DNA from 2 places in the Streptomyces sp. AM25 genome. Region 1 is predicted to be linked to the other one. Evidence: riboswitches for the same ligand, from Rfam matches in the RefSeq annotation. Region 1 holds a riboswitch; the other holds the start of a gene.
The links. A riboswitch is a leader RNA that binds a small molecule or an ion and turns the genes downstream of it on or off. The one in region 1 is predicted to bind S-adenosylmethionine.
Positions count from the first base shown of each region.

Region 2: it holds a riboswitch for S-adenosylmethionine, as region 1 does, so the genes downstream of both, ACLHRZ_RS14630 (aminotransferase class V-fold PLP-dependent enzyme) here and thrC (threonine synthase) in region 1, are expected to answer to the same signal.

Region 1 covers NZ_JBKIWN010000133.1:312,823-328,062, forward strand. The annotation lists gene ACLHRZ_RS38760 (MoaD/ThiS family protein) at 140-415, opposite strand; gene thrC (threonine synthase) at 455-1,729, opposite strand; SAM riboswitch class I at 1,747-1,890, opposite strand; gene ACLHRZ_RS38770 (glucosyl-3-phosphoglycerate synthase) at 2,041-2,988, shown strand; gene ACLHRZ_RS38775 (alpha,alpha-trehalose-phosphate synthase (UDP-forming)) at 3,031-4,533, shown strand; gene ACLHRZ_RS38780 (hypothetical protein) at 4,530-4,715, shown strand; gene ACLHRZ_RS38785 (hypothetical protein) at 4,840-5,595, shown strand; gene otsB (trehalose-phosphatase) at 5,613-6,473, opposite strand; gene ACLHRZ_RS38795 (DUF3263 domain-containing protein) at 6,533-6,769, opposite strand; gene ACLHRZ_RS38800 (extracellular solute-binding protein) at 6,788-8,065, opposite strand; gene ACLHRZ_RS38805 (SIS domain-containing protein) at 8,223-9,125, shown strand; gene ACLHRZ_RS38810 (ROK family protein) at 9,513-10,457, shown strand; gene nagA (N-acetylglucosamine-6-phosphate deacetylase) at 10,457-11,617, shown strand; gene ACLHRZ_RS38820 (1-phosphofructokinase family hexose kinase) at 11,736-12,668, shown strand; gene ACLHRZ_RS38825 (class II fructose-bisphosphate aldolase) at 12,659-13,495, shown strand; gene ACLHRZ_RS38830 (CBM35 domain-containing protein) at 13,482-14,399, opposite strand; gene cdgB (diguanylate cyclase CdgB) at 14,514-15,240, opposite strand, start outside.
Region 2 covers NZ_JBKIWN010000009.1:421,627-436,866, reverse strand. The annotation lists gene ACLHRZ_RS14680 (AMP-dependent synthetase/ligase) at 53-1,849, shown strand; gene ACLHRZ_RS14675 (glycosyltransferase family 4 protein) at 1,904-3,046, opposite strand; gene ACLHRZ_RS14670 (glycosyltransferase 87 family protein) at 3,169-4,413, shown strand; gene ACLHRZ_RS14665 (hypothetical protein) at 4,429-5,664, opposite strand; gene ACLHRZ_RS14660 (C40 family peptidase) at 5,713-6,777, opposite strand; gene ACLHRZ_RS14655 (C40 family peptidase) at 7,000-8,058, opposite strand; gene ACLHRZ_RS14650 (NYN domain-containing protein) at 8,246-9,619, opposite strand; gene ACLHRZ_RS14645 (hypothetical protein) at 9,644-9,883, opposite strand; gene ACLHRZ_RS14640 (rhomboid family intramembrane serine protease) at 10,021-10,761, shown strand; gene ACLHRZ_RS14635 (Lrp/AsnC family transcriptional regulator) at 10,758-11,039, shown strand; gene ACLHRZ_RS14630 (aminotransferase class V-fold PLP-dependent enzyme) at 11,112-12,419, opposite strand; SAM riboswitch class IV at 12,618-12,735, opposite strand; gene ACLHRZ_RS14625 (3-oxoacyl-ACP synthase III family protein) at 13,156-14,151, shown strand; gene ACLHRZ_RS14620 (hypothetical protein) at 14,231-14,917, shown strand; gene ACLHRZ_RS14615 (thiamine pyrophosphate-binding protein) at 14,941-15,240, shown strand, end outside.

The sequences.
Region 1 (15,240 bases):
GACGGGTTCTCATATGCGTTCGGCAGTGACACCGGAGGGGGAACGCCTCAACTCTATCGCGCTTCAACAGACGGAATCGCCCCGTCCGTTTTACGGGCGGAGCGATTCCGGGGCATTGTGCAGCAACCCTGCGTAAAGGTCAGCCCCCCGCAACGGCGGGAATCACGGAGACGGCGGAGCCGTCCGGGGTGGGCGTTGCAAGTCCCTGCTCGAAGCGGACGTCGTCGTCGTTGACGTAGACGTTGACGAACCGGCGCAGCCGGCCGCTGTCGTCGAGCACGCGGGCGGCGATGCCGTTGTGCCGCGCTTCGAGATCGGCGATGACCTCGGCGAGGGTGCCGCCCTCGGCGGCCACTTCGGCCTGACCGGAGGTATAGGTACGCAGGATGGTGGGGATGCGGACGGTGACGGCCATAGGTTCGCCTTTCGTTTCGGGGTGAGTCGGGTGGGTGGCTCAGAGGCCGGCTGCGCGGAACGCGTCCAGGCTCGGGCGGATGGTCGCCGTCGGACCGGCGGCAACGGCGTCCAGCGTCTTCAGCCCGTCCCCGGTGTTGAGGACGACCGTCGTCAACGAGGGGTCGAGCACCCCGCGCTCGATCAATTTCCGGGTCACCCCGACGGTCACCCCGCCCGCCGTCTCCGCGAAAACCCCCTCCGTCCGCGCCAGCAGCCGGATGGCGTCCACCACTTCCGCGTCCGTCACGTCCTCGACGGCCCCGCCCGTCCGCCGGGCGATGTCCAGCACGTACGGCCCGTCCGCCGGGTTCCCGATCGCGAGGGACTTCGCGATCGTGTCCGGCTTCACCGGCCGCACCACGTCCTGCCCGCTCTTGAACGCCTGCGAGACCGGTGAGCAACCGGCCGCCTGCGCGCCGAAGATCCGGTAGGGCCGGTCCTCGACGAGCCCGAGGGCGATGAGCTCCTTCAGCCCCTTGTCGATCTTCGTGAGCTGCGAGCCGGAGGCGACCGGCACCACGATCTGGTCCGGCAGCCGCCAGCCCAACTGCTCGCAGATCTCGTACGCGAGGGTCTTCGAGCCCTCGCCGTAGTACGGGCGCAGGTTGACGTTGACGAAGCCCCAGCCCTCGCCGAGCGGGTCGCCGATCAGCTCGGAGCAGAAGCGGTTCACGTCGTCGTAGGTGCCCTCGATGCCGACCAGGTCGCCGCCGTAGACCGCGGCCATGACGACCTTGCCGGCCTCCAGGTCGTGCGGGATGAACACGCAGGAGCGGAAGCCCGCGCGCGCCGCCGCGGCGCCCACCGCGCCGGCCAGGTTGCCCGTCGACGAGCACGAGAGCGTCGTGAAACCGAACGCCCGCGCCGCCTCGACGGCGATGGCGACGACGCGGTCCTTGAAGGAGTGCGTCGGGTTGCCGGAGTCGTCCTTGACGTACAGCCCGCCGGTGACGCCGAGTTCGCGTGCGAGGTTGTCGGCCCGGACGAGCCGGGTGAAGCCCGGGTTGAGGTTCGGCCTGTCCGCCACGTCCTCGGGTACGGGAAGCAGCGGGGCGTAGCGCCAGATGTTCGGCGGACCGGCCTCGATCCGCCGGCGCAGCGCCTCGGGGTCGCCGGCCGGGAGGTCGTAGGCGACTTCGAGCGGACCGAAGCACGCCGCACAGGCGAAGACGGGACCGAGCGGGACGCGCTCGCCGCACTCGCGGCAGGACAGCGCGACGGCGGGACCGAACACCGGGCGGGTGGTAGCACTTTCAACGGCTTGCACAGCCATGGAGGCGAGGCCCTTTCTCCTCATCTTCCCCGCGGCGAACCTCGCCACGAGACGGAATTGGCACCTTCCCCGCCGGGAGCCTCGCCGTATGAAACGGGAGACCGGCTGGAGGGTTGCCGGGGCTTCAACGGGCCGTGTCCCTCTGCCCCTCTGGATGAGCGGTATGGCGCCGGGCAGGGCCCGGGCATTTGTGCGCGCGACGACCCCGACATGCGATGGCCGTCCGCGTTGTTCAAGACTGTAACGGAAGGGGCGGGGCCATGAGAGGGCCGTCCGAACCGCGAGATGCGTCACAACGAGGAGTCGTACACGTGCTGGAAGAGGTGGAGCGCTGGCTGGACCGCCGCTCCTGGACCGCAGCAGACCGTCCGCTCGACCAGTTGCTCGCCGCCAAACGCGAGGCCGGGACCACGGTCAGCGTGGTGCTGCCGGCGCTGAACGAGGAGGCGACGGTCGGCGCCATCGTCACCGCGATCCGCGAGGGGCTGATGACGGAGGCGGTGCCCCTGGTCGACGAGCTGGTCGTGCTCGACTCGGGCTCGACGGACCGCACCGGCGAGGTGGCGGCCGCGGCCGGGGCCCGGGTGGTGCACCGGGACACGGTGCTGCCGCGGCTGCCCGCGCTGCCCGGCAAGGGCGAGGTGCTGTGGCGGTCGCTGCTCGTCACCAGCGGGGACGTGGTCTGCTTCGTGGACGCCGACCTGCGGGACTTCTCCCCGTCGTTCGTGTCCGGCATCGTGGGCCCGCTGCTCACCGACCCGGACGTGCAGTTCGTCAAGGCGATGTACGACCGCCCGCTCGGGGACGCCCCGGGCCGCGGCGGCCGGGTGACGGAGCTGGTGGCCCGCCCGCTGCTGAACCTGCACTGGCCGCAGCTGGCCGGAATCGTCCAGCCGCTGGGCGGCGAGTACGCGGCGCGCCGCTCGCTGCTGGAGCGGCTGCCCTTCCCCGTCGGCTACGGCGTGGAGCTGGGCCTGCTGGTGGACGCGCTGCACACCGTGGGCCTGGACGCGCTGGCCCAGGTGGACGTGGGCGTACGCAAGCACCGCCACCAGGACGAGCAGGCCCTGGGCCGGATGGCCGCCGCGATCTACCGCACCGCCCAGCTGCGGCTGGCCCGCGGCCACCTGGTGCGGCCCGCGCTCACCCAGTTCGAGCGCACCGCGGACGGCTTCGTCCCCAGGACGTACCCGGTGGACACGGAGGAGCGGCCTCCCATGGCCGAGATACCGGAATACGTACGACGTCAGGCCGCGTAGGGCGTACGTTTGAGCGGTTCGCCGGACGGCAAGGCTGCGGTCATGGTCGCTGAGCACATGCACATGCACATGCCGCCCGCGCAGATCGTGGTCGCCTCCAACCGCGGCCCGGTCTCCTACGCGCTGCAGGCGGACGGCTCGCTGGCCGCGGGCCGGGGCGGCGGCGGCCTCGTCTCGGGCCTGAGCGCGATCGGACGGCAGGGCGACGGCGGCGAGGGCGGGGCCGTCTGGGTGTGCGCGGCGCTCGGCGAGGGCGACCGGGAGGCGGTGCGCCGGGCCGGCCGAAGACTCGGCACCGGCGACACCGGGGGCCATGCGGTGCGGATGCTGGACATCCCGCCGGGCACCTTCGCCGCCGCGTACAACGGCGTGGCCAACTCGGTGCTGTGGTTCGTCCACCACCTGCTCTACCAGACGCCGCTGGAGCCCGTCTTCGACCTGGAGTTCCGCTCCCAGTGGGCGGCCTACGAGACGTACAACGCGGCCTTCGCCGACGCGCTCGCCGAGGAGGCGGCGGAGGGCGCCTGCGTGCTCGTCCAGGACTATCACCTGACCCTGGTCCCCGGGATGCTCCGCGACCGGCGCCCCGACCTGCGCATCGGCCACTTCTCGCACACGCCGTGGGCTCCGCCGGACTACTACCGGCTGCTCCCGGACGACGTGGCCGAGCAGGTCCTGCGCGGCATCCTCGGCGGCGACCGCGCGGCCTTCCTCACCCACCGCTGGGCCGAGGCCTTCGCCGCGTGCTGCGCGGCCGTGCTCGGCGCGGAGGTGCTCAGGTCCGAGGAGGGCGCGGCCACGGCGGTGCGCTTCGAGGGCCGTACGACCCGGCTCGGGGTGCACGGCCTGGGCGCGGACGCGGACTTCCTGCGCGAGCGCGCGCACCGCCCGGACGTCGAGGAGCGGATGGCGGCGCTGCGCGAGCAGATCGGCCCCGGCCGCAAGACGATCGTGCGCGTCGACCGCACGGAGCTCTCCAAGAACATCGTCCGCGGCCTGCGCGCCTACCGCCGCCTGCTGGAGGAGCGCCCCCAGTGGCGCGGCCGGGTGGTCCACATCGCCTTCGCCTACCCCTCCCGCCAGGACCTGGCGGTCTACCGCGACTACACGGCCGAGGTCGAACGCGTCGCGCGCGAGATCAACTCGGCCTTCGGCAGGGAGGACTGGCAGCCGGTCGCCCTCCACGTGAAGGACGACTTCGCCCGCTCGCTGGCCGCGTACCGCGTGGCGGACGTGGCCCTGGTGAACCCCATCCGCGACGGCATGAACCTGGTCGCGAAGGAGGTCCCGGTCGTCTCGGAGCACGGCTGCGCGCTCGTGCTCTCGCGGGAGGCGGGCGCGGCGGCGGAGTTGGGCGACGAGGCGCTGCTGGTGAACCCGTACGACGTGGAGGCGACCGCGCAGGCCCTGCACGAGGCCCTGCTGATGGATGCGGGCGAACGCGCGGAACGCACGAAGCGCCTCGCGGCGGCGGCCACGGCGTTGCCGCCGGCGCGGTGGTTTCTTGATCAACTGCGGGCCCTGGAGGAACACTCGTCTTCATGATGAGGACGAAGTTCCGCGGAGAGTGGATCACGCGGGTGTCGATGGCCGCCTGCCTCGTATCGGCTGTCGTCGCCGCGGCGTTGGGCAACGGCGTGAAGGCGGGGGCGGTGCCGCTGATGAGCGCCGCATTCATCGGGCTGAGCATCACGTGGCTCCGTAGGCAGCAGGGCGACGCCCCGTAAGGGGCGCGGGGAACTGCGCGATCAGCCACGAACGACCCGCACCCGAAGAACCGCGCGCCGGGGCACGCCCGCGCACCGTAACCCCCCGTGTGCCCCCCGCAGGGGCCAGGGTAGACATGCCCCCATGTCAATCGCCCCACGCTGGGCCGCACTTGCCGCGGCCACCACAGCCCTGATCGCCGTCACGGCAACCGGCTGTTCGTCCTCCGACTCCAAGAAGTCGGACGCCAAGAGCTCACCTTCCGCGCCGGCGGACAAGGGCAACGGCAACAGCTCCTCCGCCGCCCCCGGCGGAACCGCCGCCATCCCGGTCGGCGCCGGCCCGCAATCCTCGTACACCGCCCAGAAGCAACCCGCCCCCGGCACCTGCCACTACCAGTACACGGCGGACAAACAACCCCTCCCCGACCCCAAGTGCACCCCGGGCGCGACCAACCCCAAGGTCACCCAGGCGACCATCAAGGACACGATCTGCAAGAGCGGTTACACCGCGACGATCCGGCCCCCGGTGAGCGTCACCAACAAGGAGAAGACCGCCAACGCCGAGTCGTACGGCTACAAGGGCTCGCTGCGCGACTACGAGTACGACCACCTCATCAGCCTCCAGCTCGGCGGCGACCCCAACGACCCGCGCAACCTGTGGGTCGAGCCGCCGTCCCCGGGGCACAAGGAGGGCGCAGGTCCGAACAACCCCAAGGACGTGGTCGAGACCAAGCTCAAGACCGCGATCTGCTCGGGCAGGACGGACCTGGCCAAGGCCCAGCAGGCCATAGCGCACGACTGGACGACGGCGCTGAACACCGTCGGCATCAAGGACGACGGCAAGTCGTCGCCCGCGAAGGGCACGAAGGCGGCGAAGGACGCGGACGGGGACGACTGACCGGGCCAGGGCCCGAGTCAGGATCCCAGCCGCTCCGCGAGCGCCGTGAGCAGTTCCACGACCCCGCCGGGCCCGTCGACCACCAGGTCGGCGCGCCCGGCGAGTTCCGTCACCTCGGCGCTCCCGCTGCACACCAGCGTCCCCGGCAGCCCCTCCGCCCGCAGCTTCTCGACGGCTCCGAAGGCGGCGAGGTCGCCGAGGTCGTCGCCGGCGTAGAGCACGGACCCGGCGCCCGTCTCGCGGACGTAGTCGGCGAGGGCGACGCCCTTGTCCACGCCGGGCGGGCGCAGCTCCAGCACCAGGCGGCCCGGTTCGACGATCAGGCCGTGCCGCTCGGCCAGTTCGGCGAGCGGGGCACGCAGCGCCTCGAAGGCGGCCTGGGGGTCGGGGGCGCGGCGGGTGTGGACGGCGACGGCCCGGCCGCCCTTGTTCTCGATGTGCGCCGTCTCGATCCAGGTGCCCTGCCAGGCGCCGGACCGGTCGAGCACTCCGGGGAGCTCGGCCTGGACGGCCGCGATGCCGGGGTGCGGGGCGGGGGCGTGCACGGTGCCGGTCACGGCGTCCCAGCGCTCGGCGCCGTAGTGGCCGAGGACGACGAGGTGGTCCAGGCCGGGGACGCCGGCGAAGCCCCCGTAGCGGACGGCGACCCCGGCCGGGCGGCCGGTGATCACGGCGACCGAGCCCAGGTGCGGGGCGAGCCGGGCGAGGGCCGGCACGGCTCCGGGGTGGGCCCGGGCCCGTTCGGGGTCCGGCACGATCGGCGCGAGCGTGCCGTCGAAGTCGAGCGCGACGACCGCCCGTTCGGGCCGTGCCAGCAGTGCGGCCAGGCCGTCGCGGCCGGCGGACGTCACGGGATCCGGGAGGGGATGGCTGCCCATACGGCGACCCTACCGGTGCGCCCGCCTCCGGGGAGAGCGCTTTCCCCGCCTCGTACGGATCAGCGCCGCTCGCGCCGCGCGTCCCGCAGCCGGCGCAGCCGGTTGACGGTCACCGGGTCGTGCGCGAGCGCCCGCGGATCGTCGATGAGGGCGTTGACCAGCTGGTAGTAGCGGGCCGGGGTGAGCCCCAGCCGCTCCCGCACGGCACGTTCCTTGGCGCCCGGACCGGCCCAGGCCGTCCGCTCGATGGCGAGCACGGCCCGGTCCTGCTCGGAGAGCTCCTGCGCGTCGTCCACGGTCTCCAACGTAGCGCCCTAGCCGTCCGCGTTCTCCGTGGCGTCCGCCAGCCGCTGGATCTCGGACAGGACCGAGGCCGGGTCGCCGCCCTTGCGGACGGCCGTGCCGATCTTCTCCTTGATCGCCACGCTCACCTTGGCCCAGGAGACCTTGTCGGCGGGGTAGAACGAGGCGTCCTGGAGCTGCTCCAGGAACGGCCAGAGCTCGCCGTGCGCGCGGTCGTCGTGCATCGCGCCGGACGCGGCGGTGGTCACCGGCAGCAGGTTGTACTGGCCGGTGAAGGACAGCACGTTGTCGCGCGAGTAGACGAAGTCGAGGAACGGGCCGATGCGGTCGCGGTTGTTGTTCTGCTTGAACGCCATCATCCAGTCGGCGACGCCCATGGTGGAGCGGGCCTTGCCCTTGATGCCCGGCAGCGGCGTCATGTCGAAGTCGAGGCCCTTGGTCTTGGCCTGCTGGATCAGCGTGGGGTGACCGTTGAGCATGCCGACGTCGCCGGCCACGAAGGCGTCGAAGAGGTCCTGGCGGTTGGTGCGCCCGGGGTCGTTGGGGCCGACGAGGTCCTTGCCGACGAGCTCGTCGCGCAGCCACTCGAAGGCCTTGACGTTCTCGGCCGAGTCGATCGTGTAGCCGCCGTTCTTGTCGGTGTAACCGCCGCCGCCCGCGAGCATCCACATCATGGTCTCGGCCGGGGCCTCCTCGGGACCGAGGGGCAGACCGTAGGGGATCTTCACACCCGCGGCCTTGAGCTTGATCGCAGCGGCCTGCAGCTCGTCCCAGCTCTCCGGGGGCTTTGCGACACCGGCCTTGGCGAAGAGCTTCTTGTTGAAGAAGAGCAGTCGGGTACTGGCGACGAACGGCAGGCCGTACTGCACCCGGTGCACCTCGCCCGCGGCGGAGATCGAGGAGATGAAGTCCGCCTGCGTGGGTATGGAGAGCAGCTGGTCGGCCGGGTAGAGCTTGCCCGCGGCGGCGAAGTCGGCGTAGGCGCCGATCTGCGCGATGTCGGGCGCCTTGCCGGCCGCGACCATGTCGGCGACCTTCTTGTCGACCTCGGTCCAGCTGTAGACCTCGACGTCGATCTTGACGCCCTTGTTCTTCGACTCGTAGTCGCGAGCGAGGGAATCCCAGTATTTCTTGGAGCTGTTGTCCTTTTTGTCGCCGTAGTCCGCTGCGACGAGCTTGAGGTGTTTGCTCCCACCGGGACCCGAGCTGCCGCACGCCGTCAGCGCGGGCGCCAACGCCGCAGTGGCGGCACCCGCCGCCGTCAGACCCAAGAACCGCCGCCGCTGCACTACTGCTTCCCACCTTTGTGTGGATGGTGTGTGTTCGATGGAGACCGCGAGTCTCTCCCGCGCGCCACCTTACGGTCTAGCTCGACCGGGTCTCGCTTCGGTATCGCCCTTCCGCGAGGATCACACCCTGATCACACCCCTCAAGGAGGAGCAGCACATGACGCCGTCCTCTTCTACTCCCGTTTCCCGTACGGCCGTTGAGCTGGCGACACAGCCGGACTGCTGGCGCAGGGCCGCCGCGCGGATTGCTTTCTCGCCGGATCCCGGCGAACGGATCGCCGTGACCGGGTGCGGCACTTCGTGGTTCATGGCACAGGCGTACGCGGCGTTGCGCGAGTCCGCGGGGCAGGGGGAGACCGACGCGTTCGCGTCGTCGGAGTTCCCGTCCGGGCGGCGGTACGACCGACTTGTGGCGATTACCCGTTCGGGGACGACGACGGAGGTGCTGCGCCTGCTGGAGGCGGTACGCGGCCGGATCCCCACGGTGGCGATCACGGCGGACGCGGCGACGCCGGTGCGCGACGCCGCGGACGAGGTCGTGGCCCTGGACTGGGCGGACGAGCGGTCCATCGTCCAGACCCGCTTCGCGACGACGGCCCTGGCATACCTGCGCGCGGGCCTCGGCCTCGGCGAGGACGTGGCCGCCGCCGCGGCCGACGCGGAGGCGGCGGTGACCGCGGCGTTGCCTGCGGCGGCCCTGGAGGCCGAGCAGTGGACGTTCCTGGGGACGGGCTGGGCGTACGGCCTGGCGCAGGAGGCGGCGCTGAAGATGCGGGAGGCGGCGGGGGCGTGGACGGAGGCGTACCCGGCGATGGAGTACCGCCACGGCCCGGTGGCCGTGGCGGGGCCGGGGCGGGTGGTGTGGGCGTTCGGGCCGTTGCCGGACGGGCTGGCGGCCGATGTCGCGGCGACCGGGGCCACGCTGATCACTGCCGAGGGCGACCCGATGGCGGACCTGATCCGCGTCCACCGGCTCGCGGTGGCGGTGGCGGAACGGCGCGGACTGTCGCCGGACGCGCCACGGAACCTGACGCGGAGCGTGATCCTGCGGAGCTGCTGAGGGGACGGCCACCAGGCCGGTTCGGCACCGCCGGACTGCACCGTCGGGCGTCTCGCCGTTGCGGCGGATCCAAAGGGGGCGGGCCGCCCCTTTGACCGGCCGCAGTCGGCGAAAGGCAGCGGGCGCCACCCGGCATTGCGCCGTCCGGCCGCCAGGCCGGTTCGGTGCCGCCGGGCTCCAAAGGGGCGGCCCGCCCCCTTTGGATCCGCCGCAACGGTGCTCGGCCACGACGTGGGAACCCGGCGGTGCCGAACCCCGCTCAAGCCCCCTCGGCACCGCACCGGCACCGCCCCGGTGCCGGGCAATCGGGCGGGTGGGTGGGGGCAAACCGCGCCACCACGCCGAGTGGACTAGACCTTTCGTACCCACCCGCGCGAAACTGTCCCCGTGAAACACGTCATCGCGCTCGACGTGGGCGGCACCGCCATCAAGGCCGCCCTCGTCGGAGCGGACCACGTACTGCTGCACGAGACCCGGCGGCCCACCGGCCGCGACCAGGGCCCCGACGCAGTCGTGACCGGCATCCTCGACCTCGCAGCAGACCTCCGCGACCTCGGCGAGCGCCGCTACGGCGAGCCGGCGGCGGCCACCGGCATAGCGGTGCCCGGCATCGTCGACACCACCGCCGGCACGGCGGTCTACGCCGCCAACCTCGGCTGGCGCGACGTCCCCCTGCGCGCCCTCCTCGCCGACCGCGTCGGCGGCCCGGTGGCCCTCGGCCACGACGTGCGCACCGGCGGCCTCGCCGAGGGCCGCATCGGCGCCGGCCGCGGCGCCGACCGCTTCCTGTTCGTCCCCCTCGGCACCGGCATCGCCGGCGCCATCGGCATCGACGGCCGCGTCGAGGAGGGCGCGAACGGCTGCGCGGGCGAGATCGGCCACATCGCCGTCCGCCCCGGCCCCGGCGGCGAGCCGTGCGGCTGCGGCGCCCACGGCTGCCTGGAGACCGTCGCCTCGGCGAGCGCCGTCAGCCGCGCCTGGGCAGACGTCAGCGGCGACCCGCAGGCCGACGCCGCGGACTGCGCGAAGGCCGTCGCCGAGGGCGACCCCCGCGCGACGGCGGTCTGGGCCGAGGCCGTGAACGCCCTCGCGGACGGCCTCGTCATGGCCGTCACCCTGCTGGACCCCGGCACCCTGATCATCGGTGGCGGGCTGGCCGAGGCCGGGGAAACGTTGTTCGCACCGCTGCGCGCCGCGGTCGCGGAGCGCATCACGTTCCAGAAGCTCCCCCGCATCGTTCCGGCGGCCCTCGGGGACACCGCCGGCTGCCTGGGCGCGGGCCTGCTCGCCTGGGACCTCATCACTCAGCACGCCACGGAGGTATCCGCCTGATGGCCGAACGCACAGTTCTCACGGGAGCCAGGCTGGTCCTGCCCACGGGCGTGGCGGAGGGGACGGCCCTCGCGGTCGAGGGCGACCGCATCGCGGAGATCGCCCCGCAGACGGCGGGCGACCGGACCCTCGACCTGTCCGGTCACTGGATCGTCCCCGGCTTCGTGGACATCCACGTCCACGGCGGCGGCGGCGCGTCCTTCTCCGCGGGCAGCGCCGAGGAGGCGCTCACCGCGATCCGTACACACCGCGCGCACGGCACGACCACGATGGTCGCGTCCACCGTGACCGGCGACCTGGACGACCTGGCCCGGCAGGCCGCGGTCCTCTCCGAGCTCACCGAGCAGGGCGACCTGGCGGGCATCCACTTCGAGGGCCCGTTCATCTCCCCGCACCGCTGCGGCGCGCACCAGCCGGAGCTGCTGCGCGACCCGGACCCGTCGGACGTGCGCAAGCTCGTCGACGCGGCGCGCGGCGCGGCCCGGATGATGACGCTCGCGCCCGAACTGCCGGGCGGCCTGGAGTCCGTTCGTCTCCTCGCCGACCACGGCGTGATCGCGGCGGTCGGCCACACGGACTCCACGTACGAGGCGACGCTGGAGGCGATCGACGCGGGTGCGACCGTCGCCACGCACCTGTTCAACGCGATGCCCTCGCTGCTGCACCGCGCACCGGGCCCGATCGCCGCGCTGCTGGAGGACGAGCGGGTCACCGTCGAGCTGATCAACGACGGTACGCACCTGCACCCGTCCGTCCTGGAGCTGGCGTTCGCCCGCGCGGGCGCGGAGCGGGTCGCGTTCATCACGGACGCGATGGGTGCGGCGGGCATGAACGACGGCATGTACCCGCTCGGCCCGATGCGCGTCGAGGTCAAGGACGGCGTGGCCCGGATCGCCGACGGCCCGACGGCGGGTTCGATCGCCGGCTCGACGCTCACCCTCGACACCGCCTTCAAGCGCGCGGTGACGGTCGACCGGCTCCCGGTCGAGGACGCCGTGCAGGCCCTCTCCGCAAACCCCGCCCGTCTGCTGGGCGTTGCCGACCGGGTCGGCTCGCTGGAGCCGGGCAAGGACGCGGACCTGGCCGTGTTCGACGACGCGTACGAGCTCGTGGGCGTGATGCGCAAGGGCACTTGGGTGGTCACTCCCGAAGTGCGCTGAATATCACCCCACTTCGACAGCGGCGGCGGGCCCGGGGGACTGGGCCTGCCGCCGCTGTTTTGGCATGATCGCTCGCGCGATGTCGCACCGGTGCGAGAGATGCGAGAGAGAGGCGCCGATGATCCTCACGGTCACGCTCAACGCCGCGCTCGACCTGACCTACCGCGTCCCGCGTCTGCTCCCGCACGCCGACCACCGCGTCGCCCGGGCCGTCGAACGGCCGGGCGGCAAGGGCCTGAACGTCGCACGCGTGCTGGCCGCGCTGGGCCGCGACACGGTGGCCACCGGCTTCGCCGGCGGGGCGACGGGCGAGACCCTGCGGCGCCTCCTCGCGGAGACCGCGCCCGGCGTGACCGACGCCCTCGCCCCCATATCCGGGACCACGCGCCGCACGGTCGCCGTCGTCGACGAGTCGACGGGCGACACGACGCAGCTCAACGAGGCGGGCCCGGAGGTGGCCCAGGAGGAGTGGCTCGCCTTCGAGGAGCGCTACGTGCGGCTGCTGGCCGACGCGGAGGCGGTCGCGCTGTGCGGCAGCCTGCCGCCCGGGGTGCCGGTGGGGGCGTACGCGCACCTGGTGCGGCAGGCGCGGGCGCGGCAGGTGCCGGTGATCCTGGACACGAGCGGCGAACCGCTCCGCCGCGGCATCGCCGCCCGCCCCGACGCGGTCAAGCCGAACGCGGCCGAACTGGCCGCGCTCACCGGCTCGACGGCCCCCCTGGACGCGGCCCGCGACGCCCGCCGCCGCGGCGCCCATGCGGTGGCCGCGTCGCTGGGGGCGGACGGCATGGTGGCCGTCACCCCCGACGGCACGTGGCGCGCGAGCCCGCCCCGCCCGCTCCGGGGCAACCCGACGGGCGCGGGCGACGCGGCGGTCGCCGCCCTGCTCGCGGCCTGGCACCTGCCCTGGCCGGACCGCCTGGCGAGTGCGGTGGCCCTGTCGGCGGCGACGGTCCACGCCCCGGTGGCGGGCGAGTTCGACGCGGTCCTGTACGAGGAGTTACTGCCGAAGGTACGGGTCACGGAGGAAGGGACCACCGAATGCCGCTGATCCGCACCGCAGACCTCATGACCGCAGGCGGAGCCGTAACCGCCTTCAACGTCATCACCGTTGAACACGCCGAAGCCATCGCCGCGGGAGCCGAAGCGGCAGGCGCCCCCGCCATCCTCCAGATCTCCGAGAACGCCGTGAAGTTCCACGGCAACCGGCCGGCCCCCATCGCCACCGCCACCGCAGCCGTGGCCCGCGCCTCGACCGCGCGCCTCGCCCTGCACCTCGACCACGTCGAGAGCACGGACCTCCTCCACGCCGCCCACACGCACGACTTCAGCTCGGTCATGTTCGACGCGTCGAAGCTCCCCTACGCCGACAACGTCAAATCAACCGCCGCTGCGGCCCGTTGGGCCCACGAACGCGGCCTCTGGCTGGAAGCCGAACTGGGCCGCATCGGCGGCAAGGCGGGCGACGCCCACACCCCCGGCATCCGCACCGACCCCACCGAGGCGGCCGCCTACGTGGCGGAAACCGGCATCGACGCCCTGGCGGTGGCAGTGGGCAGCACCCACGCCATGACGACCCGCACGGCCGCCCTCGACCACGCCCTGATCACCGAACTCCGCACAGCACTCCCGGTCCCGCTGGTCCTCCACGGCTCCTCCGGCGTCCCGGACCGGGAACTCCGCCGCGCGGTGGCCGCAGGCATGACGAAGATCAACGTGGGCACAGCCCTCAACACGGCCTTCACCGGCGCGGTCCGCGCCTTCCTGGAGGCCCATCCGTCCACGGTCGACCCGCGCAGGTACCTGGCACCTGCGCGGGAAGCCATGGCGGAAACGGTTGCCCGTTTCCTTCAGGTCGTCAGCGTCAGCCCTGCGTGAGCCACACCTGGTCGAGGTGCGTATCGCACGAGTTCCCGGGTTCACACGAGAGCTTGAGGGTGTTGGTGCCCTTGTTCAGCTGCACGTTGACCCAGCTGGTGAACCACATGTCGCTGTAGTCACCCGGCTTCGCACCGTAGTTGTTCATCTTGATGGCGTTGTTCTTGTCGCCGTTCTGCCACACCGTGAGGTTGGCGTCCTTGCCCGGCACGCCGTAGCGCAGGTTCAGCCGGTACTGACCGGGCTCCTTGACGTCGACCGTCCACTCGACCGCCGCACCCGGCGCGTTCATGCCGGTGATGTACGTCCCGCCCTCGGCCTTGGCGCCCTTCTGCGTCTTCTCGGTGGTCGCACCACCGCTCAGCTTCAGGCTCGCCGCGTCGCGCGTCGTCTGCCCGTTGACCGAAGGGTTCTTGGGCTCGTCGCCCGACTTCTTCGAGTCGTCGCCCTTGCCCGAGCTGTCGCCCTTGCCGGACTTCTGCTCACTCGCCGAGTTCTGCTTGTCGTCCTGCGACGACGAGTTGTTCGTCAGCATCGCCACCCCGATGCCGCCCGCGACGACCGCCACCACCGCTATCGCCGCTATCAGCGGCCCCCGCCGCTTCGGCCGCGCCGGGGCGGCCGGCCCCGCCGCGTACCCCGTCGGGGGCTGGGGTGAGGCCCCGCCCGGGAGGGTCTCCGGGGCCGCGTAATGCGGGTGCGGCCGCTGCTGGGCGGCCGCGGGCTGGCCGTACTGGCGCGAGCCGACGGGGCGCACCTGGTTGTACGAGGTGCGGGGCACCCCGGGCTGGCGCGCGGCGGGCGCATCCGTGTCGGCCTCGCCGCCCTCAGAGCGGTAGAGGTAGCCGAACGGGTCTTCGTTCTCCGGCGTCCCGGTGCCGTTGCCGTTGTTGCCGGCCGTCATCCCCTGTCACTCCCCACATGGTGTGCCCATCGGCGCCCACGCTCGTACGCGCTCGGCGGCTGCGCCGCATCGGCGCAGCCTACCCCGAGCGGGCCCGATCACGCCGTACGCCACCTATCCTGCCCGCCGGCCGGCCTTCGCGCGGGACCGTTTCTCGATGTACATCCGCTGGTCGGCGGAGTGCAACACTTCGTCTGCGGACATCCCGCAGCCCGCCCAGCCGATGCCGAAGCTCGCCCCGACGCGCACCGCGCGCCCGTCGACCCTTATGGGCGGAACGATGGCGTTGCGCAACCGCACCGCGAGGTCCTCCGCGTCCGCGGGCCCCAGCCCGTCCGCGAGGACGACGAACTCGTCGCCGCCGAGCCGGGCGACCGTGTCGCCCTCGCGCACTCCGTTGCTCAGCCGCTGGGCCACCTCGATCAGGACGGCGTCGCCGGTGTGGTGCCCGTAGCGGTCGTTGATCGCCTTGAAGCCGTCGAGGTCGCAGAACAGGACGGCCAGGCCCCTGGCGTCGCCGTCGCCGCCCTCCACGCCGTCCTCGTCCGGCGCGAAGGTGTGCACGTGATGGTGATCGTGGTGGTGGGCGTAACCGCCGTGCGCGTAGCCCCCGTCGGCGTACTCGTCGGGGACGAAGTCCGGCGCGTAGTCCGGTGCCGTGTCCGAGCCGAAGCCGTGCCCGTACGGTGCGGTGCCCGCGACGCTCTCGACCTCGGCGAAGCCGTCGAGACAGCCGTACGGCGCGACGTCCGCCGCGGCGTGCGTCTCGCTGCCCGGCGGTCTCCCGCACAGCCGGGAGCTGAGCCGGGCGCGCAGTTCGGCGCTGTTGGGCAGGCCGGTC
Region 2 (15,240 bases), on a different contig from region 1:
ACGCGCCCCTCGACGACGCGGCGGCGCCGGCGCCCGACGAGGAGCAGCAGTCTTGCGCGAGTTCAGCCTTCCGGCCCTGTACGAGGTCCCCGCGGACGGCAACCTGACGGATCTCATCCGCCGGAACGCCGCGCAGCACCCGGACGCCGCCGTCATAGGGCGCAAGGCCGACGGGCGCTGGGAGGACGTGACGGCCACCGCCTTCCTGGCGGAGGTCCGCGCGGCGGCCAAGGGCCTGATGGCCTCGGGCGTGCAGCCGGGCGACCGGGTCGGCCTGCTCTCGCGCACCCGCTACGAGTGGGCGCTGCTGGACTTCGCCATCTGGAGCGCGGGCGCCGTCACGGTGCCGGTCTACGAGACCAGCTCGCCGGAGCAGATCCAGTGGATCCTCGGCGACTCCGGTGCGGTCGCCTGCATCGTGGAGACCCCGGCGCACGAGGCGTCCGTCGAGTCCGTGCGGGACCGGCTGCCGGACCTCGCCCACGTCTGGCAGCTCGAGCACGACGGCGTCGAGCGGCTGCGCGCCGCCGGGCAGGGGCTGACCGACGAGGAGGTGGACGAGCGCTCGGCGCTGGCCACCGCGGACTCCGCCGCGACCATCGTCTACACCTCGGGCACCACCGGCCGCCCCAAGGGCTGTGTGCTCACCCACCGCAGCTTCTTCGCCGAGTGCGGCAACGCGGTGGAGCGGCTCAAGCCGCTGTTCACCGCGGACGACGCCTCCGTCCTCCTCTTCCTGCCCGCGGCCCACGTCTTCGGCCGCCTCGTCGAGATCGCCGCGGTCCTGGCCCCCATCAAGCTGGGCATGGTCAGCGACATCAAGAACCTCACCGACGACCTGGCGGGCTTCCGGCCGACGCTGATGCTGGGCGTCCCCCGGGTCTTCGAGAAGGTCTACAACGGGGCCCGCGCCAAGGCCCAGGCGGACGGCAAGGGCAAGATCTTCGACAAGGCGGCGGAGACCGCGATCGCCTACAGCCGCGCCCAGGACACCCCGCAGGGCCCGTCCTTCGGCCTGCGGATCAAGCACAAGGTCTTCGACCGGCTCGTCTACGCCAAGCTGCGCGCGGTGCTGGGCGGCCGGGCCACCCACGCGATCTCCGGCGGCGCCCCGCTGGGCGAGCGCCTCGGCCACTTCTACCGCGGCATCGGCTTCACGGTCCTGGAGGGCTACGGCCTGACCGAGTCCTGCGCGGCGACCGCCTTCAACCCGTGGGACAAGCCGCGCATCGGCACCGTCGGCCAGCCGCTGCCCGGCTCCGTGGTGCGCATCGCGGACGACGGCGAGGTGCTGCTGCACGGCGAGCACCTCTTCACCGGCTACTGGAACAACGAGACGGCCACCGCGGACGCCCTCGCCGACGGCTGGTTCCACACCGGCGACCTGGGCACGCTCGACGAGGACGGGTTCCTCACGATCACCGGCCGGAAGAAGGAGATCATCGTCACCGCGGGCGGCAAGAACGTCGCCCCGGCGGTGATCGAGGACCGCATCCGGGCCCACGCGCTGATCGCGGAGTGCATGGTCGTCGGCGACGGGCGGCCGTTCGTCGGCGCGCTGATCACCCTGGACGAGGACTTCCTGCCGCGCTGGCTGTCCTCGCACGGCAGGCCGGCCGGGACGACGCCGGCCGAACTGGCCGCGGACCCCGAGCTGCTGGCGGACGTGCAGAAGGCGGTGGACGACGGCAACGCGGCCGTCTCCAAGGCGGAGTCGGTGCGCAAGTTCCGCATCCTGCCGGGCCAGTTCACGGAGGCGTCCGGCCATGTGACGCCGTCGCTGAAGCTCAAGCGCAACGTCGTGGCGAAGGACTTCGCCGACGAGATCGAGGCCATCTACACCGGCTGAAAGACATCGCTCGACGGGTAAGGGGCTCGCGCCATGGCGCGAGCCCCTTACCCGTTACAGCAGTGCCTTCAGACGTTCCGCCAGCAGGTCCCAGCGCCAGCGCTCCTCGACCCACTCGCGGCCGCGCTCGCCCATCCGCCGCCGCAGCGCGGGGTCCTGCAGCAGTGTCACGATGCGGTCCGCCGACTCCTCCGCGGAACCGCCCCGCACGACATAGCCCGTCTCACCGTCGAGCACGGCGTCCGGCGCACCGCCCGAGTCGCCCGCCACCACCGGCAGGCCCGTCGCGGACGCCTCCAGGTAGACGATGCCGAGCCCCTCCACGTCCAGCCCGCCGCGGCGCGTGCGGCACGGCATCGCGAAGACGTCACCGGCCCCGTAGTGAGCGGGCAGTTCCTCCCACGGGACGGGCCCGGTGAACCGCACCGCGTGCGCAACGCCCGTCTCCTCGGCCAGCTTCCGCAGCTCCTTGCCGTACGGCCCGCCGCCCACGATCAGCAGCACCGCGTCCGGGACGGCCGCCAGGATCCGCGGCATGGCCAGGATCAGGGTGTCCTGCCCCTTGCGCGGGACGAGCCGGGAGACGCACACGACGACGGGCCGGTCCGCGAGGCCGAGCCGGGCCCGGACCTCGTCGCCGCCGGAGGCCGGGTGGAAGGTCTTCTCGTCCACGCCGGGCGGCAGTTGCACCATGCGCGCCGCCGCCTCCTCCGTCAGGGCGGAGGCGATCCGCTTCCGGGTGTACTCCCCCAGATAGGTGATCGTGTCGGTGCCCTCGCCGATACTGCGCAGCAGCTGCCGGGCCGCGGGCAGTTGGGCCCAGCCGGCCTCGTGCCCGTGCGTGGTGGCGACCAGGGTGCGGGCACCGGCCCGGCGCAGCGCCGGGGCCATCAGCCCCAGCGGGGCCGCGGCCCCGAACCAGACGGACGTGCAGCCGTGGGCCTTCAGCAGCGTGGCCGCGCGCCGGGTGACCCTGGGCGTGGGCAGCAGCATGGTCGTCCGGTCCCGGACCACCGCGAAGGGCTGCTCGGCGTCGAACCGGGCCGTGGCCTCGGCCCCTTCGCGCCCGTGCTTCCACGTGGAGGCGTAGACCACGATGCCCGAGGGGTCCAGGCGGAGCGCCATGTTGTGCAGGAACGCCTGGATGCCACCGGGCCGCGGCGGGAAGTCATTGGTGACGATGAGGGTCTTGTGCATCGCGCCCGACAGTACCGGGTGCGATCGGGCGGCAACCAAGACGCCACCCGCCACGTCATCGCGCACGGGCGAGCTCGACCGGCATCATGCGTTGCAGGGACGGACCCCGAGAGGACTGGTGGATGATGGTGGCGGGCAGTGGTCTGCGGCTCCCGAGCGTGGTGTGGGCCGTCACCAGGGCCGTTCTGCTGTTGTGCGTGTTCCGGGTGTGGGTGCTGCCCGGCTCCGACGTCTCCGTCGACATCGACGTGATCTACCAGGGCTGGTACGGCGTCCTGCACACCGGCATCTTCCCGTACGACGACGTCACCTGGCAGTACCCGCCCGCCGCCGCCCTGGCCGTCCTCGCACCGGGCCTGCTGCCGTTCCTCACCTACCCCCACGCCTTCTTCGTCCTCGCCTTCCTCGCCGACGCGGCGATCTACGCGATGCTGCTGCGCGCGGTGCGCCGCAAGGGGCGCAACCCGATGGGGGTGTGGGTCTGGGTCGCCGGGGTGCCGCTGCTGGGCCCGATCGTCTACGCGCGCTACGACGTGATGGTCACCGCCGTCGCCGTCGCGGCCCTGCTGACGGCCGGGCGCCGCACCCGGCTGTCGGGGGCGCTGGTCGGCTTCGGCGCCCTGCTGAAGGTCTGGCCGATGCTGCTGCTCACCGGGACGCCGCGCGGCCCGCGCACCCGCTCCACGTGGAGCGCCGCCGTGGTCACGGCGATGCTGCTGACGATGTTCTTCGCGGCGGCGATGCCGGGGGCGCTGGCCTTCCTGACGTTCCAGCGCGACCGGGGCACGGAGGTCGAATCCCTCGGGTCGCTCGTCTTCCACCTCGGCCGGCACCTCGGCTGGCACGGCAAGGCGCGCCTCAACTACGGCTCGGTGGAGTTCCTCGGCCGCCACGTCCACGCGGTGAGCGCCCTGGCGCTGGGCCTGAGCGTGCTGGCCTTCGCCTGGCTGCTGCTGTGGCGCCTGCGGGCCCGCCGCTTCACGAGGACGACGCTGTACGACGCGGCCTTCGCGTCGGTGCTGCTGTTCACCACGACGAGCCGGGTGATCAGCCCGCAGTACATGGTGTGGCTGGTCGGCCTGGCGGCGGTGTGCGTGGTGATGGGGACGCCGCGGCAGGGACTGCCGGTGATACTGGTGATGCTGGCCGCACCGCTGACGCAGCTGGAGTTCCCGATCTGGTTCTCGCACGTGGTGGCGAGCGACAAGCTGGGGGTCGCCACGCTGTCGCTGCGCAACGGGCTGCTGGTGGTGGCGACATGGATCGCGTGCTCGCGCCTGTGGCGCGAGACGGTGCCCGCGCGGCGGGCGGTCACGGGGGAATCGGATCCGCCCACGGAGCGGGAGTCGGCGCTGGTGCCGGGGTGACCGGCGCTCGTCCCGTCACCGCCCGAACTGCCCCGCCACGTACGCCCGCCACCGTGCCGTGAACTCCTCCGGGCTCACCCCCAGCACCTTCCTCAGCACCTCCTTCGCCGGCCGCTTCTTCCCGAACGCCCGGTAGACGTCGACGAGTTTGGCCTCGCTCCACTTCTCCGCGATCATCCGGCACGCCAGCCAGCCCCCCTCGTAGGCCCGCGCCAGGCGCCCCGCCTCCCCGGTGAAGCCGAAGTCCCCGTCCGCCGGCAGCTGCTGCGGGGCCCGTCCCGCGGCCACCGCGTCGGCGAGTTCGGGTGCCGCCTGGCGGGCCGTGCGGCCCGTGCCCCGGTACGCGGCCCAGTCCGCGAAGCCCTCCGAGAGCCACAGCGGGGTCGAGGGGGACGTCGCCGCCCGCGTGGCGACGTGCGCCGTCTCGTGCGTGAGCACGATCCGCCGCCCGAACTCCCCCAGCACCCCGTACGCCTCGGGGTTGACCACGATCCGGTCGGCGGGGGCGGCGGCCGTGCCGCCCACCTCGCCGGTGGTGACCGCGGCGATGCCGCGGTAGTTGGCGGGCGGCGCCCCGAGCAGCGCCGCCATCCGGTCCAGCGATGCCGGCATCTCGATCACGACGCGCTTCGCCCAGGCGCCCCGCCAGGCCGTGTCCACGGCCGGCACGGCCCGGTCGGCCAGGTCCGCGAGGGCCTGGAGGCGGGCGCGGTCCTGCCCGGCCCCGAGCACCAGGCTGTGCTCGCCCCGCACCGCGGTGACGTCGCCCTGTTCCCACAGCTGCTGCCCCGCCGAGTCCCCGGCGGCCACGTACCAGCGCCCGTCCCGCCCGGCGAGCGTCAGCCGTACGGGCACGACGACGGGCGCGGAGTCGTACCCGTCGAGCCGGTAGCGCAGTTCGGCCTCGGCCGCGATCCGGCGGCCCGGTCCGGGGGCGGGGGTGAAGCCGCCGGTGCGGACGAGGCGGTACTCCCAGGAGGCCAGCGGCACGGCGGCGAGCCGGTCGAACACCCGCTGCCGCTCGGCCCGGTAGTCCCGCGCCTGCGGGTCCACGGCGGCCAGGTAGGCCTTCTCGTCGTGCTTCCGCACCGCGGCCGACCACCGGTCCAGCACCTGCTGCACGGACCGGGTGTCGCCGTCCGTCCGCTCCGCCGTGTCGGGCGAGCCGCAGCCCGTCAGGCCCTGCAGGGTGAGCAGGCCCGCGGCCAGGGCGCACACCGCCCGCCGTCCGCTCCTCCGCCTGCCCGTCACGCCCGCATCGTACGAGCCGGGCGGGCCCGGGCAGGGGTCAGGGCGCGCTCATGGCCGGGTGACGGAGGAAATCGGCATCATGTCGGCCCGGTCGTAGCGCACCCGGGCACCGGGGTAGGGGGCGTGCACGACCTGCCCGTTTCCCACGTACATCCCCACGTGGCTGGCGTCGTCCCGGTAGATCACCAGGTCCCCCGGCCGGGCGTCGGCGAGCGACACGTGGCGGCCGGCGTTGCGCTGGGCCTGGGAGGTGCGCGGCAGGCCCACCCCGGCCCGCCCGTACGCCCACTGCATCAGCCCCGAGCAGTCGAAGGAGCCCGGCCCGGTCGCCCCCCAGGCGTAGGGGGAGCCGATCGCCTCGCGGACCGCCATGGCCGCGGCGGCGCCCCGCCCGGAGACCACGCCGCCGGCGGACGGGCCGAGCAGCCCGCCGAGCGGGCCCGACGGGCGTTCCCGGCCGCGCGAGGAGCGGGTGTAGGCCTCACGGTCGTGCTGCGGCAGCGCGTTGAGCAGCCGCCGGGCCGCGGAGAGCCTGCCCTCGACCTCGCGCTTGTGCTGCTCGACGGCCCTGCGGCTGTCCTCCAGCTCGGCCAGGGTGCGGGCGGCGTCCGCGCGCTCCTGGCGCAGCACGCGCTGGGCCTTGATCAGGGTGTCCAGCTGCTCGGCCTGACGGCCGGTGAGGCGTTCGAGGGTGGCGGCGCGGTCGAGGTAGCCGTCGGGGTCGGAGGACAGCAGGAGTTCGAGGGCCGGGTCCACGGCGCCGTGGCGGTACTGGGCTGCGGCGATCATGCCGAGGGTGCTGCGCATCCTGTTGACCTTCTCCTGGCCGCGGGCCACCCGGTCGGAGGCCTGCTCGGCCCGCTGCCGCAGGGCCGCGGCGCGCTCCCCGGCGGCGTTGAACTTCTCGGTGGCCCGCTCGGCCTGCTCGTAGAGCCGGTCGAGCTGTTCCTTCACCGCCCCCGGGGTCCGGCCGTCGGCGGCCGGGTCCCCGGGCCGGGCACTCGCCGGGGCCGTCGAGAGAGCGGCTGCGGCGGTGGCCATGGCGGCGGACAGGACGGTGACGCGGACGGTCCGCTGGAGACCGGAATGCGCAGCACGGCGATGGAACGCCACGGGCGGCCGCACTCCCTTCCTCTGAGGGCGGACCCTGCCGCCGGAAGGGCGGACGACTGCCGGGCACCGCGCGCCAGAGGGTAGCGGCGCGATCACCCGGGGTTCAAAGACCCTGGCGGGCGGGAAAACCGGCGCCCCGCCGGAGACGCAGGTCACCGGCGGGGCGCGGAGTCAGTCGCGGGGCGCGTGAATTCGCCCGAACGGAGGGCGTGGTGAGGCGTTTCAGCCGACGCGGACGCCGAACTGGAAGGGCATGTTGCCCATGGCCTCGTAGCGCACGTTCGCACCGGTGCGGGGCGCGTGCAGCACCTGGCCGTTGCCCGCGTAGAGGCCCACGTGGTGCTGGTCGCCGTAGAAGATGACCAGGTCGCCGACCTGCAGCTGGCTCTGGTCGTAGATCTGGGTGCCCGCGCCGGCCTGCTCCTGCGAGGTGCGCGGGAGGGAGACGCCCGCCTGGCCGTAGGCCCACTGGGTGAGTCCGGAGCAGTCCCAGGAGGACATGCCCGTGGCGCCGTAGGAGTACGGCTTGCCCAGCTGGCTCTGCGCCGCCGCCAGCGCGGCACCGCCCCGGCCGGAGCCCGCGGGTATGTTCACGCTGCCCGACGACGAGCCGCCGCCGCTCTTGCCACCGCTCTTGCCGCTGCCGCTGTCGCCGTTCTTGTCGGCGCCCGTGATCTCGGCGCGGTCCTTCTCGCTGAAGCCGTCGAGCACCTTCTGCGCGTCGGCCAGCTTGCCCTGGACCTCGTCCTTCTTGTCCGACAGCGCCTTGCGCGTGGACTCCAGGTCCGCGAGCTTGGACGCGGCCTCCTCGCGCTGCTGCTTGAGCGTGCGCTGCTTGGCGGCGATCACCCGGAGGGTGTCGGCCTGCTTGGCCGTCAGCTGGTCGAGCGTGGAGGCCTTCTCCAGGAAGGTGTCCGGGTCGGAGGAGAGCAGCAGCTGGAGGGTGGGGTCGACGGAGCCGGTGCGGTACTGGGCGGTGGCCATCAGACCCAGGCTGTCGCGGAGCTTGTTGAGCTCGTCCTGGCCGCGCGCGACCTTGTCCTGGAGGTCGTTGACCTCCTTCTGGAGCTTGTCGTGCTGCTCCTTCGCCCCGTTGTACTTCTCGGTGGCCTGCTCGGCCTCCTCGTAGAGCTTGTCGACCTTGGCCTTGGCGTCCGCCTTGGACATCTGCGGATCGGCGTGCGCGGCCTGGGAGGTGAGCGCGACGGCCGCGGCGGCCGTGGCGGTCAGCACGGTGATCCGGGCCCGGCTCGGCGACTTGGGACGACGGTGGGAACCCACGGGGCGAGCTCCTTCTCGGCTACTCGGTCACCTTCACCGCCATCCCGAATGGATGATCACCGCGCGAAGGTTCGAGGCCCGACCCTAGTGAGCGGAATATGATCCTTTCAAATTCTCCTGCGGAAAAATCTCGTCAGTGGGGCATCCTTTACCCCATGGGGCACAGGGTGTGACGGGTGCTTGACGCTCAGGTACGGGCAAGTCGCTTGAGGAGCAAGGCCGATGAGACCGGCCGCGCGCCCGCCTTGGCGACCCCGTCGGCCACCTCGCGGTCCGTGGAGACCACCACGACCGGCCGCCCGGGCGGCTCGGCCCGCACGATCTGGCGGATGAGCTCGTCCGCCGTCACCCCCGGCTTGCTGAACAGCACCCGCACCCCGCGCGGCGGCGCCAGCAGCACCGGCGCGGCCAGTTCCGCGCCGTCGAAGACACAGGTCACCTCGGCACCGGTCTGCGCGGCGAGCATGGCGAGGCCGCCCAGCAGCCGCAGCCGCTGCTTGTCCAGCGGCATCGTGGGGTAGCCGGTCTTGGTGACGTTGTAGCCGTCGACCACCACGTGCACCTGAGGCAGCGCCAGCAGCTGGTCCAGCAGCGCCGGGTCGGTCTCCGACAGGGCGCGCGCGGCGATGTCCCGGGGCGTCATCGTGCCCGGCTGCACGGCGTCCACCGTGTCCGCGGGGTGTACGGAGGCGGGCGGCAGGGCCAGTTCGCGGCGCAGCCCCTGGGCCGCGTCCAGCACCGTGTCCAGCAGCAGCCGCAGCCGCATGTCCTCCACGCTGCGGCCCTCGCGCACCGCCCGGCGGCTCGACTCCAGCGCCGCCTCGGCCTCCGCGAGCCGCGCCTTGATGCGCCGGGTCTCGCCCGCGGCCGCGGCCCGCTCCGCCGCGGCCCCGTCCCGGACGGACTCCAGCTCGGCCTGCGCCTTGCGCAGGGCGGCCTCGCCGCGGCGCACGTCGCTGACGGCGCTGCGCAGCTTGCGCTGAAGGGATTCGGCCTCCTTGCGCGAGGCGTCCAGCTCGGCGCGGATCCGCTCGGCCTCGGCGCGCGACTCGGCGCGGGCCGCGGCCAGTTCCTCGCGCAGCCGGTGCAGCTCGCGCTGGGCCTCCTCGCCCGCGCGCTCGGCGCTCGCGCGCTGCGCCTCCTCGCCGGCGGCGGTGACCAGCTTGACCCAGCCGGGCGGGCGCAGCACGAAGGCCATCGCCGCGACGTCCTCCGGGTCGGCGGCCGCGGGCGGCGCACCGGCGTCCAGCGCCTCGGCGAGCTCGGAGCCCGTCTCACGCAGCCGGGCCGAGATGCGCTGCCGGAAGGCGGGGTCGCCCTCCACGGCGGCGGCCATGGCGTTGCCCGCGAACTTGGCCCGACGACTCGGGGTGAACCGGGCGTACTGCCGCAACTGGGGCGGAAGTTCGGCCACCGTCAGGCCGCCGAACGCCTCCGCGACGAGCGCGACGACCTTCCGCCGGATCCCCTCGGGGAGCGGACGGTCGAGCACCTCGGTGACGCCGTCGGCGGCGCCGCCGGCATCACCGGCCGCCTCCGCACCGTCGTCCGTGTGCTCCACCACCGTTACCGCTCCCGTTCTTCCTCAGACATCTGCGCCCGGCCGGTCCACCAGCTCGATCTGGTCGACCGCGTTGCACCAGCGGCAACGCACGGCCTCGATCGTCTCACTGACCACCTCACGCTCCTCCACCTTCGGCTCGCCCGCCAGGTCGAGGTGCACGTATTCAACGGCCCTGACCGTGCGGGTCACATCGAACCGCGTGAGATTGCCGCACAGCGTGCACCGCCACCGGGTGGTGGCCGTCGGCAGGGGAACGCCCATGATGTCGTCCGTCCTCGTCGTGTGGTGTCCCCGTAACCCTACGCGGCCCGCTGGTCACGACAGGCGGGGCACCGGCCCCGGCCGCCGCCCGGCGAGGCACTCTGTGCCGGTTGCGGCCGGTACGCCATGATCTGGTCATGATCGTAAGGGCTGTGCAGCGGTCGGCCGCCCAGTGGGCGGGCCGGGCCGGGACCCCCGTGGTCACCCATGCGGTCCTGGCCGTCTGCTGCGCGGTCTTCCTCCTCGGCCCCGCCTCGGGGCTCAACACCGCCTACGGCACCGGGCCGGACCTCCTCTCCGCGCAGACGGCCTACTTCGCGCGCTGGGGCGTCGTCCCCGCACAGCTGTGGCACGGCTCCCCGGGCGCGCCCGCGACCCTGCTCACCGCGCTGTTCGTCCACGGCAACTGGCTGCATCTGCTGGGGAACATGCTCTTCCTCCACGTCTTCGGCGCCATGACGGAACAGCGGATGGGCCGCACCCCCTTCGCGCTCTTCTACCTCGCCACCGGCATCCTGGCCCTGCTCGGCTACGCCGCCGTGCACGCCGGCTCCACCCAGACGCTCGTCGGGGCGTCCGGCGCCATCTCGGGTGTGCTCGGCGCGTTCCTCTGTCTCTTCCCCCGGGCCCGCGTCACCAGTCTCTTCCCGTTCCTGTTCTTCCTTCCGCTGCGCTTCCCCGCCTGGGTCGTGCTGCCCTTCTGGTTCGCGCTGCAGTGGCTGGCAGCGGGACAGCACTCCGACGGCCGCCCTGGCGTCGCCTATCTCGCACACGTGGTGGGCTTCTCGGCCGGGTTCGGCTACGCCTGGGTACGCAGGAGACGTGGGGTTAGAGTGAAGAGCGCAGCCAGGTCCACTGAAGGAGATACCGAACCGTGATCACTGCGATCGTGCTCATCAAGACCGACGTGGACCGGATCCCGGAGATCGCCGAGACGATCGCCGCCCTGGACGGGGTCAGCGAGGTCTACTCCGTGACCGGCGCACAGGACCTGATCGCCCTGGTGCGAGTGGCCCGCCACGACGACCTGGCGGACACCATCCCGGGCCGGATCAGCAAGGTCCCGGGGGTGGCGTCCACCGAGACCCACATCGCCTTCCGCACCTACTCCCAGCACGACCTGGAGGCGGCGTTCGCGATCGGCTTGGACTCGTAGGAGCCCGCTCCGTAGACCCCGCCCCGTAAGGGGCGCGGGGGACTGCGCGACAAGCCACAACGACCCGCACCCTCACGGCCTCGCCACGAGTTCCCGCACGGCCCGCAGAAACCGCTCAATGTGCTCGTCGGGCGTCCCGACACCAAAGCTGACCCGAACCGCGGAGGCGCCGCCCCCGCACTCGCCCGCCGCAGGCGACCCGCCCAGGAGTATCCGTACCAACGGGTGCGCGCAGAAGAGCCCGTCCCGCACCCCGATCCCGTACTCCCCCGAGAGGGCGACGGCGAAGTCCGAGCTGTCCCACCCCTCGACGACGAAGGACAGCACGCCCACCCTCGGCGCGTCCGCCCCGAACAGCGAGAGCACCCGCACCTCCGGCACCTCGGCCAGTCCCGCGCGCACCGCGGCGAGGAGCCGCTGCTCCCGGGCGACGAGCGTCTCGAAGCCCGCCTCGGCGAGCGCCCTGCAGGCGGAGGCGAGGGCGTAGGCACCGATCACATTGGGCGAACCGGCCTCGTGGCGCGCGGCGGTGGTGTGCCACTCGACGTCCAGCGTGCCGTCGGGCCGCCGGGCGACGGAGCGGCTCGCCCCGCCGCCGGCCAGGTAGGGATCGGCGTCCCGGAGCCAGTCGGCGCGGCCGGCCAGGACGCCCGCGCCGAAGGGGGCGTAGAGCTTGTGCCCGGAGAAGGCGACCCAGTCCACGTCCAGTGCGGCGATGTCCACGGGGTGGTGCGGGGCCAGTTGGGCGGCGTCCAGCACGATCCGTGCGCCGTGCGCATGGGCGGCGGCGGCGAGTTCGCGCACGGGCCACAGCTCACCGGTCACGTTGGACGCGCCCGTCACACAGACCAGGGCCGGCCCGTAGGGCGCGCGGTCGGCCAGCGCCCGCTCCAGGATCTCGACGGCGCGCTCCGGCGTGCGCGGCGCGTCGAGGCAGGTGACCTGCGCGCCGCGCCACGGCAGCAGCGCGGCGTGGTGCTCGGTCTCGAAGACGAACACCCGGCAGTCCGCGGGCAGTACGGACGCGAGGAGGTTGAGCGAGTCGGTGGTGGAGCGGGTGAAGACGACCTGGTCGCCGGGGCGGCAGCCGAGGAAGCGGGCCACGTCGGCCCGGCTGGTCTCGAACAGGTCGGTCGACAGCTGCGAGAGGTGTCCGGCGCCGCGGTGCACGCTGCCGTAGTAAGGCGCGTAGGCGGCGACGTCGTCCCACACGCGCTGCAGCGCGGGCGCGCTGGCGGCGTAGTCGAGGGCGGCGTACGGCACTTCGCCCCCGTTGACGAGCGGCACGCGCACGTCACACCCGAGGACGGGCAGGGGGCCGTCGGCGGACGGCTCGGCGGCAAGTGCAGGGGCGGCAGGGGCGGCAGGGCATGCGGACATGGCGAACTCTCCCGGCAGGGCAGGCGGATGGCGTGACGACGTGGACGACGCACCCGCGGCGCAGGGCGCAGCACGGTGTGCGAAGGACGGCCCGCGCGGCCGGAGGCACGCACAGGACCACGGGAACGGGCCGTAGGCCCTAGCGCATTCGCTGAATCACGGAAGGAACTCCCTCGACGACCAGGATCCCTGGCGAGGGATCCGCGCTTGCCGCAGACCCGGTGGTCTGCGGCCCGGTCATCACCCGGGGCACCCCGCCACGGACGGAGGGTTGCCGGACAGCGGGCCGGGGCCTGTGTCGCTGTCACTCGTGACCTGGCCAGGAGTATGGCACAGGCACCGCGCCGCGGACACCGGCGTCCGGGTCGTGGACACCGTTTTGTTGAACAGAGCGAGTTCCGGACAGTTGAACGGAGCGAACTCCAGACATAAAGGGCCGCGCACGATCGTGATTAATCGATCGTTCGCCCGCACAGTCGGCGTTCCATCCAATCGCGAACACATCATCCCGGATCGCGGAATCATGAATTCCGGTACAGTCGAAATCAATACGTTATCCGGGCGAGATGCAACCGTTATCGACGCGATCATAGAGTCGCTCGCATCTGGAACGCCGAACGAACAAGCAAGTGACCTGGGGGGCGGTCGTGTTCGTCCAGCTTCATTCGCATGCCTTTGCCCAGGCCTGCCGCGCCCCCCTTTCTGTCTCCACCGAGATAAAGACGGGGAATTGCCAGTGAGCTCCACACGCGTCGTTGACGTCGTCAACTTCATGCCGGAACGAGTGGTCCGCAACGGTGAGCTCACCCACGACGGTCACGACCTGAGCGAGCACAAGTTCTTTGCAGGCGTGAACGAGCGGCGATTCGCCTCGCCGGATTACACCTCGGCCGAACTCGGCACCGCCGCCCTCAGAAAGCTGCTGGACCGCAACGGCGTGCGCGCCGAGGACCTGGACCTGATCATCTGCGCGGCCCAGTTCAACGACGCCTTCTCCCCCGGCATCGGCACCGCCGTCCAGCACGCGGTCGGCGCGACGTCGGCCGCCGTCCTGCACATCGAGAACGGCTGCTGCTCCTGGATCTCCGCGCTCAACACCGCGCGCGCCTTCATCGACTCGGGCCACTACCGCCGGATCGCCATCGTCACCGTCACCAACTTCATCTCGCGGCTGACGGAGTTCCAGAAGTCGCCGGAGTCCTGGGTGCTCGGCGACGGCGCGTCCGCGACCCTGGTCGCCTCCGGATCGCCGACCATCCTGTCCCTCCATGAGCAGGCGTTCGGCCAGAACTGGGGTGCCCTGCGCGTCGAGCCGGAGGCCGTCGGCGAGCAGGAGCTGCCGCACTGGGAGCGCGGCACCGGCCCGCTCACGGTGAAGTTCAGCCCGAAGATGCTGGCCCGGCTGTGGGCCGTGACGATGGAGTGCCTGCCGGAGGCGGCCGGGGCCGCGCTGGACAAGGCCGGGCTGACGGCGGCCGACGTCTCCTGCCTGATCACCCACCAGCCCAACGAGAGCTACATCGCCGAATGGCGCAAGCGCATCGGCATCGACCCCTCGCGGGCCCACGACACGCTCTCCGTCTACGGCAACATGTTCCAGAGCTCCCTGCCCGTCACCTTCGCCGACGCACTGGAAAAGAAGAAGATCTCCACCGGCGACGTGATCGCCTTCGCCACTTTCACGCACGGCGGCGAGCAGGTGTCGTCCATGGTCTGGCGCTGGACCGACTGATTCCCGTCCGGGTCCCGCCTCCAGAATTCCTTTCCCTTTTCTGCACGTCTCTTTTTGCACCCCTTATTCAGGAGCAATCATGTCGTACGAGCGCGTCCCCGACGAGTCCGGTCTCATCCAGAACTACCGGCTCGACAGTTCCGACCTGGCCGGTCTCGGTCTCACCTGGAGCGAGACCACCAGCGGCGAGGACATGATGAAGCTCATGCAGGGCATGACCAAGGAGTCGTACACGCACGACGAGATCTACGGTCAGTACTGCCCGCTCTCCACGCACATCGACGTTCCGTACGACATCGTCTTCGAATACGCCGCCAACTCCCGCGCGCTGGCGGAATGGACGTACAGCATCCGGAACATGAAGCACCTCGGCGGCGGTCTCTACCGCGCCGACGAGATGATCCAGCCGAACACCGAGATCTACATCCGCACCGACGCCCAGAAGGGCCCCGACATGGGCACGGTCGTCTACCCGTGCGCCTGGGACCAGGGCCGCGAGCTGTGGATGCGCTACTACCTGACCATCATCGACTCGGCCAAGGTCTTCAACAAGCCGGGCACCGTGGTGCTGTGGACCAACTGCAAGCACCCGTACTACGACCGCAACACCACGGACGTGCCGGACTACATCGCCGAGGGCCGCGCCCGCACCGACCGGGTCTGGGTCGGTGACATCTGGCCGCTGTTCCACGCCGGCCACACCCTCGAGATCAACAACATGAAGAAGATCCTGGAGCACCGCTTCGGCACCACGGCCCAGGGCTAGTCGACCGTCAACGGGGGTACACCATGCGGATAGCCGACGCATTAGTCACGACACTGCGCGACCTCGACACCCGCTACGTCTTCGGCGTCAGCGGGGCGAACGTCGAGCACTTCCACGACGCCGTCGAACGGCTGGGCCGCGGGCGGCTGTCCGCGGTCCTCACCAAGCGCGAGGACGGCGCCGCCTTCATGGCCGACGCGCGCGCCCGGGTCCACCGGACCCTGGGCGTCTGCTGCTCGACCTCCGGCGGCGGCATGATGAATCTCGTCGCCGGCCTCGCCGAGTCGCACGCCGAGTCCGTGCCCGTGCTGGCCCTGGTGGGC